Regions from separate parts of the Agrobacterium sp. DKPNP3 genome, predicted to be linked through region 3. Evidence: predicted binding sites of a transcription regulator. Region 3 holds the regulator's gene; each other region holds the start of a gene.

Region 1 (3,280 bases), on a different contig from region 3:
GACGAAATCGACAAGATGGGCATGGATTTCCGTGGCGATCCGTCGTCGGCGCTGCTCGAGGTTCTCGATCCGGAACAGAACTCCACCTTCATGGACCACTACCTGGAAGTGGAATACGACCTGTCCGACGTGATGTTCGTGACCACGGCCAACACGCTGAACATCCCGGGCCCGCTGATGGACCGTATGGAAGTGATCCGCATCGCCGGTTACACGGAAGACGAAAAGCGCGAAATCGCCAAGCGTCACCTGCTGCCGAAGGCGATCAAGGAACATGCCCTGCGTCCGGCAGAATTCTCGGTCACCGATGATGCCCTGATGGTCGTCATCCAGCAGTACACCCGCGAGGCGGGCGTGCGCAGCTTCGAACGCGAGCTCATGAAGCTGGCGCGCAAGGCTGTCACCGAGATCATCAAGGGCAAGGTCAAGTCCGTGGAAGTCACCGCTGCCAATGTTCCGGATTATCTGGGCGTTCCGCGGTTCCGCCACGGCGAGGCCGAGCGCGAGGATCAGGTCGGTGTCGTCACAGGTCTAGCCTGGACGGAAGTCGGCGGTGAGCTGCTCACCATCGAAGGCGTGATGATGCCGGGCAAGGGCCGTATGACGGTCACCGGCAACCTCAAGGAAGTGATGAAGGAATCCATTTCGGCGGCGGCATCCTATGTCCGCTCGCGCGCCGTGGACTTCGGCATCGAACCGCCGCGCTTCGACAAGAGCGACATCCACGTGCACGTACCGGAAGGGGCAACCCCGAAGGATGGTCCGTCGGCCGGTGTCGCCATGGCAACCGCCATCGTCTCCATCATGACCGGCATTCCGGTTTCGAAGGATGTGGCGATGACAGGCGAGATCACGCTTCGTGGTCGCGTTCTGCCGATCGGTGGCCTGAAGGAAAAGCTGCTTGCAGCGCTTCGCGGCGGCATCAAGAAGGTGCTGATTCCGGAAGAAAACGCCAAGGATCTGGCGGAGATTCCGGACAACGTAAAGAACGAGATGGAAATCATTCCGGTATCGCGCATGGGCGAGGTTATCAAGCACGCCCTCATCCGCCAGCCGGAACCCATCGAGTGGGACGGCAGCATCGAAACGCCCGTGATTGCAACGGTCGAAGGTGTTGATGACGGCAGCCAGACCATCGCACATTGAAGGCCCACAGGCACACGAAAGGCGGGAATCGCCTTTCGTGGCGTGTGTCGCGTAGATTCAATGTGTTAGCCCTTCCAAGGGGAGTGCGGTGTTTAGTCCCGCGCAAGTGATGCGAATTTGGCACGAATATGTGGAAGGCCGGCAGAAATGTCGGCCTTTTTTGTGAAAAAAACTCCAGACCCCTTGTTTTTCAGGCGATTCCAGCGCTTTTGGGTTGCTGCGCGCGGATACAAACGTATTCTGCGCCGACTTAATTTGAGTCGTTTCAAACCATTGAAAGGGGTGGAAACATGAACAAGAACGAGCTCGTCTCTGCTGTTGCCGAAAAGGCTGGTCTCACGAAGGCAGATGCTGCTTCCGCTGTTGATGCCGTATTCGAAACCGTACAGAGCGAACTGAAGAACGGTGGCGACATCCGTCTCGCCGGCTTCGGCAGCTTCTCCGTCAGCCGTCGTGAAGCCTCCAAGGGCCGCAACCCTTCCACGGGTGCTGAAGTCGATATCCCGGCTCGCAACGTTCCGAAGTTCTCCGCAGGCAAGGGCCTGAAGGACGCCGTCAACTCGTAAGGTTTCCGAAGGGTCGCGACGCCCGCGGCGGGCGAGCGGCTTTTCAGGTCACGAGGATAGATGTTTTGACGCGTTAACGCCATTATGGCGCGCCTGTGTGGCCTCCATCCGGCCACAAGGGCGCTCCGATAAGCGGAATGGACGCAGATACAAAAAAGCCCGGTCTCCAAGGCCGGGCTTTTTGATTCCCGGCGTCGGGTGTCATGCCACTGTCATGTCTTTGACGCAGAAGCCTTGGGGTGTTTCTGGATCGAAGGGGGATTACAATGGCGTTCCGATTTTCTCATATGGCTTTGAGCGCGGCGCTGCTTACATCCGCTGCCTTCCCGGCGGCGGCCGAGCCGGTCTTTAACCGCATCGCATCTTTTCCCGTTGCGAAGAACCTGCCTGCTGACAAGGACACGAAGTCCGTCACCTCGGCTGAAATCATCACCGCCAGTGAAGACGGCAAGACGCTGATCTATTCGGACAGCCCGCTCGGAGGCATTGGTTTCATCGACATCACCGATGCGAAAGCCCCTAAGGCCGGCGGGGCATTATTGCTGGAAGGTGAGCCGACCTCCGTCGCCGTGGCCGGTCTCAAGGTTCTGGCCGGCGTCAATACCTCGGAAAACCGCGCCAACCCGTCGGGAAAGCTGGTGACGATCGATATCGCCACCAAGAAGGTCGAAGTAAGCTGCGATCTCGGCGGCCAGCCCGATTCCGTCGCGGTTTCCCCGGACAGGACCTTTGCCGCCATCGCGATCGAAAACGAACGGGACGAAAAGGTGAATGAAGGCGCACTGCCGCAGATGCCGGCCGGTTATCTGGTAACGGTTGGCCTGAAAGACGGCGTGGCCGATTGCGCGAGCCTGAAGAAGATCGACGTTACCGGTCTCGCCGAAATTTCGCCTGAGGATCCGGAGCCCGAATTCGTCTCGATCAATGCCAATGGCGAGATCGCGCTGACGCTCCAGGAAAACAACCATATCGTCATTATCGACGGCAAGACAGGCGCGGTGAAGACGCATTTCTCTGCCGGCACCGTCGATCTGGAAGGCATCGACACCAAGACCGATGGTCAACTGAAGTTCACCGACAAGCAGGAAGGCCGCAAGCGCGAGCCGGATGCGGTGAAGTGGCTGGACAATGACCGTATCGTCATCGCCAACGAGGGCGACTGGCAGGGCGGTGCACGCGGCTTCACCATTTTCGACAAGACTGGCAAGCTCCTTTATGAAGCCGGCGCTTCGCTCGAGCACGCGGTTGCCGCCATTGGCCACTATCCGGAAAAACGCTCCAAGGCCAAGGGCATAGAGCCGGAAGGCCTGGAAACGGCGACCTTTGATGGTCAGAAGTACTTTTTCGTGCTTGCCGAGCGCGCTTCCATCGCCGCTGTTTACAAGGATACCGGCGCCGAGCCGCAGTTGACGCAGCTCCTGCCTTCGGGCATTTCGCCGGAGGGTGCCGTCGCCATTCCCTCGCGCAACCTTTTCGTCACGGCCAACGAGGCTGATCTGGTCGAGGATGGCGGCGCCCGCTCGCATGTCATGATCTATGAACGTGCCGAAGGCGAGCCGGCCTATCCG
Region 2 (3,280 bases), on a different contig from region 3:
CCAAAATTCTTCTTGGTGATCTTCACACCCGGCGCTGATTGGCGGCGCTTGTATTCGGCGAGATAAAGCAGATGCTCCACCCGGTGCACGGTCGCGATATCATGGCCGCGCGCCAGAATTTCCTCGACCGACATTTCCTTTTCGACAAGGCATTCCAGAATATCGTCCAGCACCGGATAGGGTGGCAGCGAATCCTGGTCGGTCTGGTTGGGGCGCAATTCGGCGGATGGAGCCTTCGCGATGATGTTGGCGGGGATCACTTCGCCGGAAGGGCCGAGCGCGCCCGGCGGTACATGGGCGTTGCGCCAAGCGGAAATGGCATAGACCTGCATCTTGTAGAGGTCCTTGATGGGGTTGAAGCCGCCATTCATGTCGCCATAAAGCGTGGCGTAACCCACCGACATCTCGGACTTGTTGCCCGTCGTCACGACCATGGATCCGAACTTGTTCGAAACGGCCATCAGGATGGTGCCGCGCGTGCGGCTCTGCAGGTTTTCCTCGGTGATGCCCTCTTCGGTGCCCTCGAAAAGTTCTGACAGGGCTGAGAGAAAGCCTTCCACAGGCTCCATGATCGGCACGATATCGTATCGGCAGCCGAGCGCTTTTGCGCAATCTGCGGCATCCTTCAGCGATTCTTCCGAGGTATAACGGTAAGGCAGCATGATGCAGCGCACCCGCTCCTCACCCAGCGCATCGACCGCAAGGGCGGCGCAGATCGCCGAATCGATGCCGCCTGAAAGCCCGAGTACCACGCTCTTGAAGCCGTTTTTGTTGACGTAATCGCGAAAGCCCAGCATGCAGGCGCGGTAATCCGCTTCCTCGCCTTCGGGAATCTTCGAGAACGGCCCGCTTTCGCAACGCCAGCCATCCGCCGTGCGTTTCCAGTCGGTTACGGCAAGCGTCGCCTCGAACTGGCTCATCTGGAAGGCAAGTGTCTTGTCGGCATTGAAGCCGAAGCTGGCGCCGTCAAAAACAAGCTCATCCTGTCCGCCAAGCTGGTTGGCGAAAACCAGCGGCAGCCCGCTTTCGATGACCTGTCGGAGCGCCACCTGATGGCGCACGTCCAGCTTGCCGCGGTAATAGGGCGAACCGTTCGGGACCAGCAGGATTTCCGCGCCGCTTTCGGCAAGCGTCTCGCAGACGCCCATGTCGTTCCAGATTTCCTCGCAGATCGGAATACCGATCCTCACCCCGCGGAAATTATAGGGGCCGGAAATCGACCCTTCGGAGAACACGCGCTTCTCGTCGAATTCGCCGTAATTCGGCAGGTCGATCTTGTCGCGCAGCGCAATGATCTTGCCACCATCCAGAAGCGCCACGGAATTGTGCCGACCGGTCTCGCCCTGTCGCGGAAAGCCGATAACGATACCCGGCCCGCCGTCCGCAGTCTCGGCTGCCAGTTCCTCGACAGCCTTGAGGCACGCCTTCAGGAAAGCCGGCTTCAGCACCAGATCCTCAGGCGGATAGCCTGAGATGAACAGTTCGGTCAGAAGCAGAAGATCGGCACCCTGGGTTGCCGCATCGGCCCTTGCCTCACGCGCCTTGGCGAGATTGCCCGCCACGTCGCCAACAGTGGGATTGAACTGCCCGACGGCAATCCGCAGATGGTTCGCTATATCGTGTCTGTCGCTCATGTCCCTTCAATACCGCGCCCGTGATCGCTCCGCAACGCAGCAATTCCCCCTTCATTCATTCGTACGCTTCTCGACACTGCCGCCCTCACGCGAAGGTTATCGCGCCTATATGCGCATTCCTTAAAGTTCATGTCGCGTTCATCGCGCTTATGTGACAGTTACATGACACTTTTGCGACACCCGATTCACCTCCCCGGATCGGCCGTGTCGCCTGAAATACCGGAGTATGGGTTTGAGACATTCGGCGCCAAAAACAACGGCTTCCGAAAAGGCTGGTTTTGTCTTTTCGCCTGCGGGACTTAAGAGCCTTTCGAAGCTTGCGGGCACCGCTTCCACGCTTGTCCATCTGGCGATTGCATCGCTGGTGCTCGTCATTTTGCTCGAATGGATCGCTCGTGGTTCGTTGACGGATATCGGCGCATTCCTCACCTCGTCGGCCCGCCCCGGCATGACGACGGTCGCCGCCGTGCTTGCCCTCCTCGTTTTGCTGGATTCGCTGCTTGGCCGACGTTATCTGTCACTTATCGTGGTCGCACCGCTTTGCGCCCTTGTGGGGCTGATCTCCGCGCAGAAGCAGACCTACCTTTCCGATCCGCTTTATCCATCAGACCTCTTGTTCGGACGGCAGATTGTCGAGCTTCTGCCGACCATGTTGAAGGCGCAGCCGCTGACAGCGCTGCTGGTGGGTCTCGGCCTTTGCGCCATGATCGGCGCTATTGCCGCCCTCTGGCTGCTGGCGCGCCGCCACTCGCCGGTGCTGCGGTTACGGGAGCGGGCCGTGGGCCTTGCACTGACACTTCCAGTGCTCGCTGGCCTCGCCTCGCTGATGGACTACTCGCATTATTCCTGGGCGCGCGACCGGCTCAACATCATCCCGATGATGTGGGACCAGCAGGAAAACTACCGCCATAACGGCTTCCTGATGGCCTTCGCCTTCAATATTCCGATGGCCAATGTCTCGGCGCCGGAGGGTTACGGCGAAAACAGCATCGCCGAACTCACCTCCGAACCGGCATCTTTTGCCGCCAACAAGGGTGATTACCCTGACGTCATCATGCTGATGAGCGAATCCCTCTGGGATCCAACCCGGCTCGAAAACGTGCATCTATCGGCCGATCCCATGCCAACGATCCGCGCCAAACAGTCCGGCCATGTGTTTTCGCCGGAATTCGGCGGCATGACGGCCAATGTGGAATTCGAGGCGCTGACCGGTTTCTCCAACGCCTTCCTGCCCTATGGCAGCATTCCCTATCAGCAATACATCCGTCGTCCGGTACCCTCGCTCGCCAGCTTCTTCCGTGGCGAAGGTTATTCCGCCATTGCCATGCATCCGTTCCAGGAATGGTTCTGGAACCGCAAGCAGGTCTATAAAAACTTCGGCTTCGAGGAATTCCGCTCGGAAGAGACGCTGCCCGCGATGGAAAAACGCGGCAATTTTGCCTCCGACGACGCGCTGATGGACGAGATCATGAAGACCGCCGACAAGGCGCAGAACCCGCTCTTCCTCTTTGCTGTCACCCTGCAGGGACATGGCCCTTACGAGGCTGACCGTTATGCGGACAATACGATCGGCGTGACGGGCGATCTTTCCGCCTCCGCCTCGCAGGCGCTCGCCACCTATTCTCAAGGCGTGGCCGAAGCCGACG
Region 3 (3,280 bases):
TCATGGGCCGCTTCGGCTGATACAGGCCGGCGCTTCAAAGAAACCGAACAAGACTGGTGCCGCTGCCGTGTCCCGCTCCGGGCACGGCCTGCAGGCCAAGCCGGAGGACTAGACCGTGAACCAGACAACGACCCATTCGCATATCATGTCCGCCTATGATGAGGAGTTGAAATTCCTCACACGCCGTATTTCGGAAATGGGTGGCCTTGCCGAACAGATGTGTGCCGACGCCGTGCGGGCGCTCGTGAACTCGGATGCCGCGCTGGCGCAGAAAGTCATTTCTGACGACACCATCCTCGATCACGCCGAGCGTGAGATCGGCGACAAGGCAATCGTCACCATCGCCAAGCGCCAGCCGATGGCGGCAGACCTTCGTGAAATCATCGGCACGCTGCGTATTGCAGCCGATCTCGAGCGTGTGGGCGATCTTGGCAAGAACACGGCCAAGCGCGTGATTGCGGTTGCCGGCACCGGCGTGCCGCGCAAGCTTGCCCGTGGTCTCGAACACCTGTCGGAACTGGCGCTGGTGCAGCTCAAGGAAGTCCTCGACGTCTATTCGACCCGCTCCGCCGAGAAGGCCAATGCCATCCGCGAGCGCGACGAGGAAATCGATGCCATGTACACCTCGCTCTTCCGCGAGCTTCTGACCTACATGATGGAGGACCCGCGCAATATCACGACCTGCACGCATCTTCTGTTCTGCGCCAAGAACATCGAGCGCATCGGCGACCATGCCACCAATATCGCCGAGACAATCTATTACATGACCACCGGCAGCCAGCCGGAGGGCGAGCGTCCGAAGGACGACAGTTCCAACACGCTCGGTTCGGTGACCGAGTAAGAGACAGGCAAAGCCTTGCGGAGTTCAGCATATGGTGCCCAAGATTGCAGTTGTGGAAGATGAGGAAGCGCTCAGCGTCCTTCTTCGTTACAATCTCGAGGCTGAGGGATACGATGTCGACACGATACCCCGTGGTGACGAGGCGGAAATCAGGCTTCAGGAACGTACCCCCGATCTTCTCATTCTAGACTGGATGCTGCCTGGTGTATCCGGTATCGAGCTTTGCCGTCGGCTCAGAATGCGGCCGGAAACGGAACGCCTGCCCATCATCATGCTGACGGCTCGCGGCGAGGAAAGCGAACGTGTTCGTGGCCTCGCAACGGGTGCGGACGATTATGTCGTCAAGCCGTTCTCCACGCCGGAACTCATGGCCCGCGTCAAGGCCATGCTCCGCCGGGCCCGCCCCGAGGTTCTGTCTTCGGTGCTGAAATGCGGGGATATCGAACTGGATCGCGAGACGCATCGCGTTCACCGCAAAAGCCGTGAAGTGCGTCTCGGTCCGACGGAGTTTCGCCTTCTGGAATTCCTGATGACCTCTCCGGGCAGGGTGTTCTCCCGTTCGCAATTGCTCGATGGTGTCTGGGGCCATGATATCTACGTCGATGAGCGTACCGTCGACGTGCATGTCGGACGCCTGCGTAAGGCGCTTAATTTTTCGCACATGCAGGATGTCATCCGCACGGTGCGCGGCGCCGGCTATTCCATGGAAGCCTGAGCGGATGCCATCCGACTGGCGCGTTCCATCAAAGTAATTTTCCGCGAAAAACAAAAGGCCCGAAACCGGATTGGTGTCGGGTCTTTTGTTGTGGTTGATCCCGATCCGCTCTGGTTTTGTCACAAAAAAACGGGCCCGAAGGCCCGTAGTTTTTGAGTGTCGAATGCGTGCCGCAACACTCAAGCCTTACGGCGCTCGCTTACCGGCTGATAGGCGAGTTTCGCATGGAACTTGCAATAGGGCGAAGATTCCAGCGCTTCACAGCCGCAGAAATGGAAATCGTCTTTCAAGGGGTCGCCGACCGGCCATTTGCAGGTGCGCTCGGTCAGTTCCGTCAGCGTCAGACGACGGGAGATTGGCGTGACGACGTTTCTGGAAGGAACGTAATCGAGAACTTCCGCGGTCTCGATGCCGACCTCTTCCTGAAGGGCGGTCGCGGCGTTGGAACGCGTCAGGATCCGGGCCGGTGCAGCGTTGACGCGGCCAGCAAAATTCGCCGCGCGAGGGGCAGGGGCAGCAGTCCGCTTGGGCGCTGTGCGCGCCGAAGTGACAGGACCGCCAGCCTTGACGCGACCCGGCAGGTTGAGACGGTGGACCTTGCCGATGACGGCGTTGCGGCTAACACCGCCCAGCTGCGCTGCTATCTGGCTGGCGCTAAGTCCCTCGGACCACAATTTCTTGAGCTTTTCGACCCGTTCGTCTGTCCAGTTCATGCCGCTTCTCCGCTTTTCGCGTGTATTTTTGGCAGAATCCCTCTCCGTCTCGCGGGAGTGCCGCGAGTGTGGTTTCTGCCTGATTTTTGGTGACTAGTTCCGCCGCATTGCAGTCTAGTAATTAGCGATTAACCTAGTGCCACGCAGACTCCGTGGCAAGAGTCGCGGGAATCATCTCGAATCGATTTTGCGGTTTTCCCCAACTTGCTGGCGGGTTGAGTCAGAAAGGCAACACCTTGGGTCTGGCGCCCAGCCACCTACTAGGGCTTGAGAACCCTAGGGAATACGGACTTTTGTTGACATCGGCAAGCGAAGTGACAATAGTGCCCCTGCCGCCGCGAGGCGGCATTTTTGATTTTCAGGCAAGGGATAACCCTAAGAGCCTATTGACAACCGTCTTACAGCGCATTTGCGCAAGGAGTGATACAGCCATGGCCGAAGCCGCCGCGCCATTGTTCGATACATTTGCAAGAGCCCCCCTGCGTTTTGAGCGAGGCGAGGGCGTCTGGCTGTACACGGAAAGCGGCGAGCGATATCTCGATTTTGCGGCTGGCGTGGCTGTGAATTCGCTGGGCCATGCCCATCCGCACCTTGTGGAGGCGATCAAGACGCAGGCCGAAAAGGTCTGGCACGTCTCCAACCTCTATGAAGTGCCGGGCCAGGAAAAGCTTGCCAAGCGTCTGACGGAAGCAACCTTCGCCGACAAGGTTTTCTTCACCAATTCCGGCGCGGAAGCGCTGGAATGTGCGATCAAGACCGCACGCCGTTACCATTATTCCAAGGGCCATCCTGAGAAGTTTCGCATCATTACCTTTGAAGGCGCCTTCCATGGCCGGACGCTGGCGACGATCGCTGCCGGTGGCCAACAGAAATATCTCGAAGGTTTCGGTCCCAAGGTCGAAGGTTTCGATCAGGTTCCCTTCGGTGACGTCGATGCGCTGAAGGCCGCCATCACGGCCGAAACAGCAGCGCTGCTGATCGAGCCCATTCAGGGCGAGGGCGGCATCCGCG

What was found. The regulator PhoB, encoded in region 3, activates phosphate uptake and scavenging genes when phosphate is short. The targets are predictions, from matches to a motif close to TGTCATNNANCTGTCAT.
Region 1: a site for PhoB is predicted at 1,912-1,928, ahead of ACUTJJ_RS05720 (esterase-like activity of phytase family protein). Genes of this name have one in related genera too.
Region 2: a site for PhoB is predicted at 1,786-1,802, ahead of ACUTJJ_RS09600 (LTA synthase family protein). Genes of this name have one in related genera too.

Annotation. Positions count from the first base shown of each region.
Region 1 is NZ_JBQYSN010000012.1:50,062-53,341, forward strand. It holds gene lon (endopeptidase La) at 1-1,146, shown strand, start outside; gene hupB (DNA-binding protein HupB) at 1,437-1,712, shown strand; gene ACUTJJ_RS05720 (esterase-like activity of phytase family protein) at 1,979-3,280, shown strand, end outside.
Region 2 is NZ_JBQYSN010000025.1:26,795-30,074, forward strand. It holds gene ACUTJJ_RS09595 (NAD+ synthase) at 1-1,634, opposite strand, end outside; gene ACUTJJ_RS09600 (LTA synthase family protein) at 1,861-3,280, shown strand, end outside.
Region 3 is NZ_JBQYSN010000006.1:36,667-39,946, forward strand. It holds gene pstB (phosphate ABC transporter ATP-binding protein PstB) at 1-20, shown strand, start outside; gene phoU (phosphate signaling complex protein PhoU) at 146-841, shown strand; gene phoB (phosphate regulon transcriptional regulator PhoB) at 873-1,556, shown strand; gene ACUTJJ_RS03110 (GcrA family cell cycle regulator) at 1,736-2,269, opposite strand; gene ACUTJJ_RS03115 (aspartate aminotransferase family protein) at 2,701-3,280, shown strand, end outside.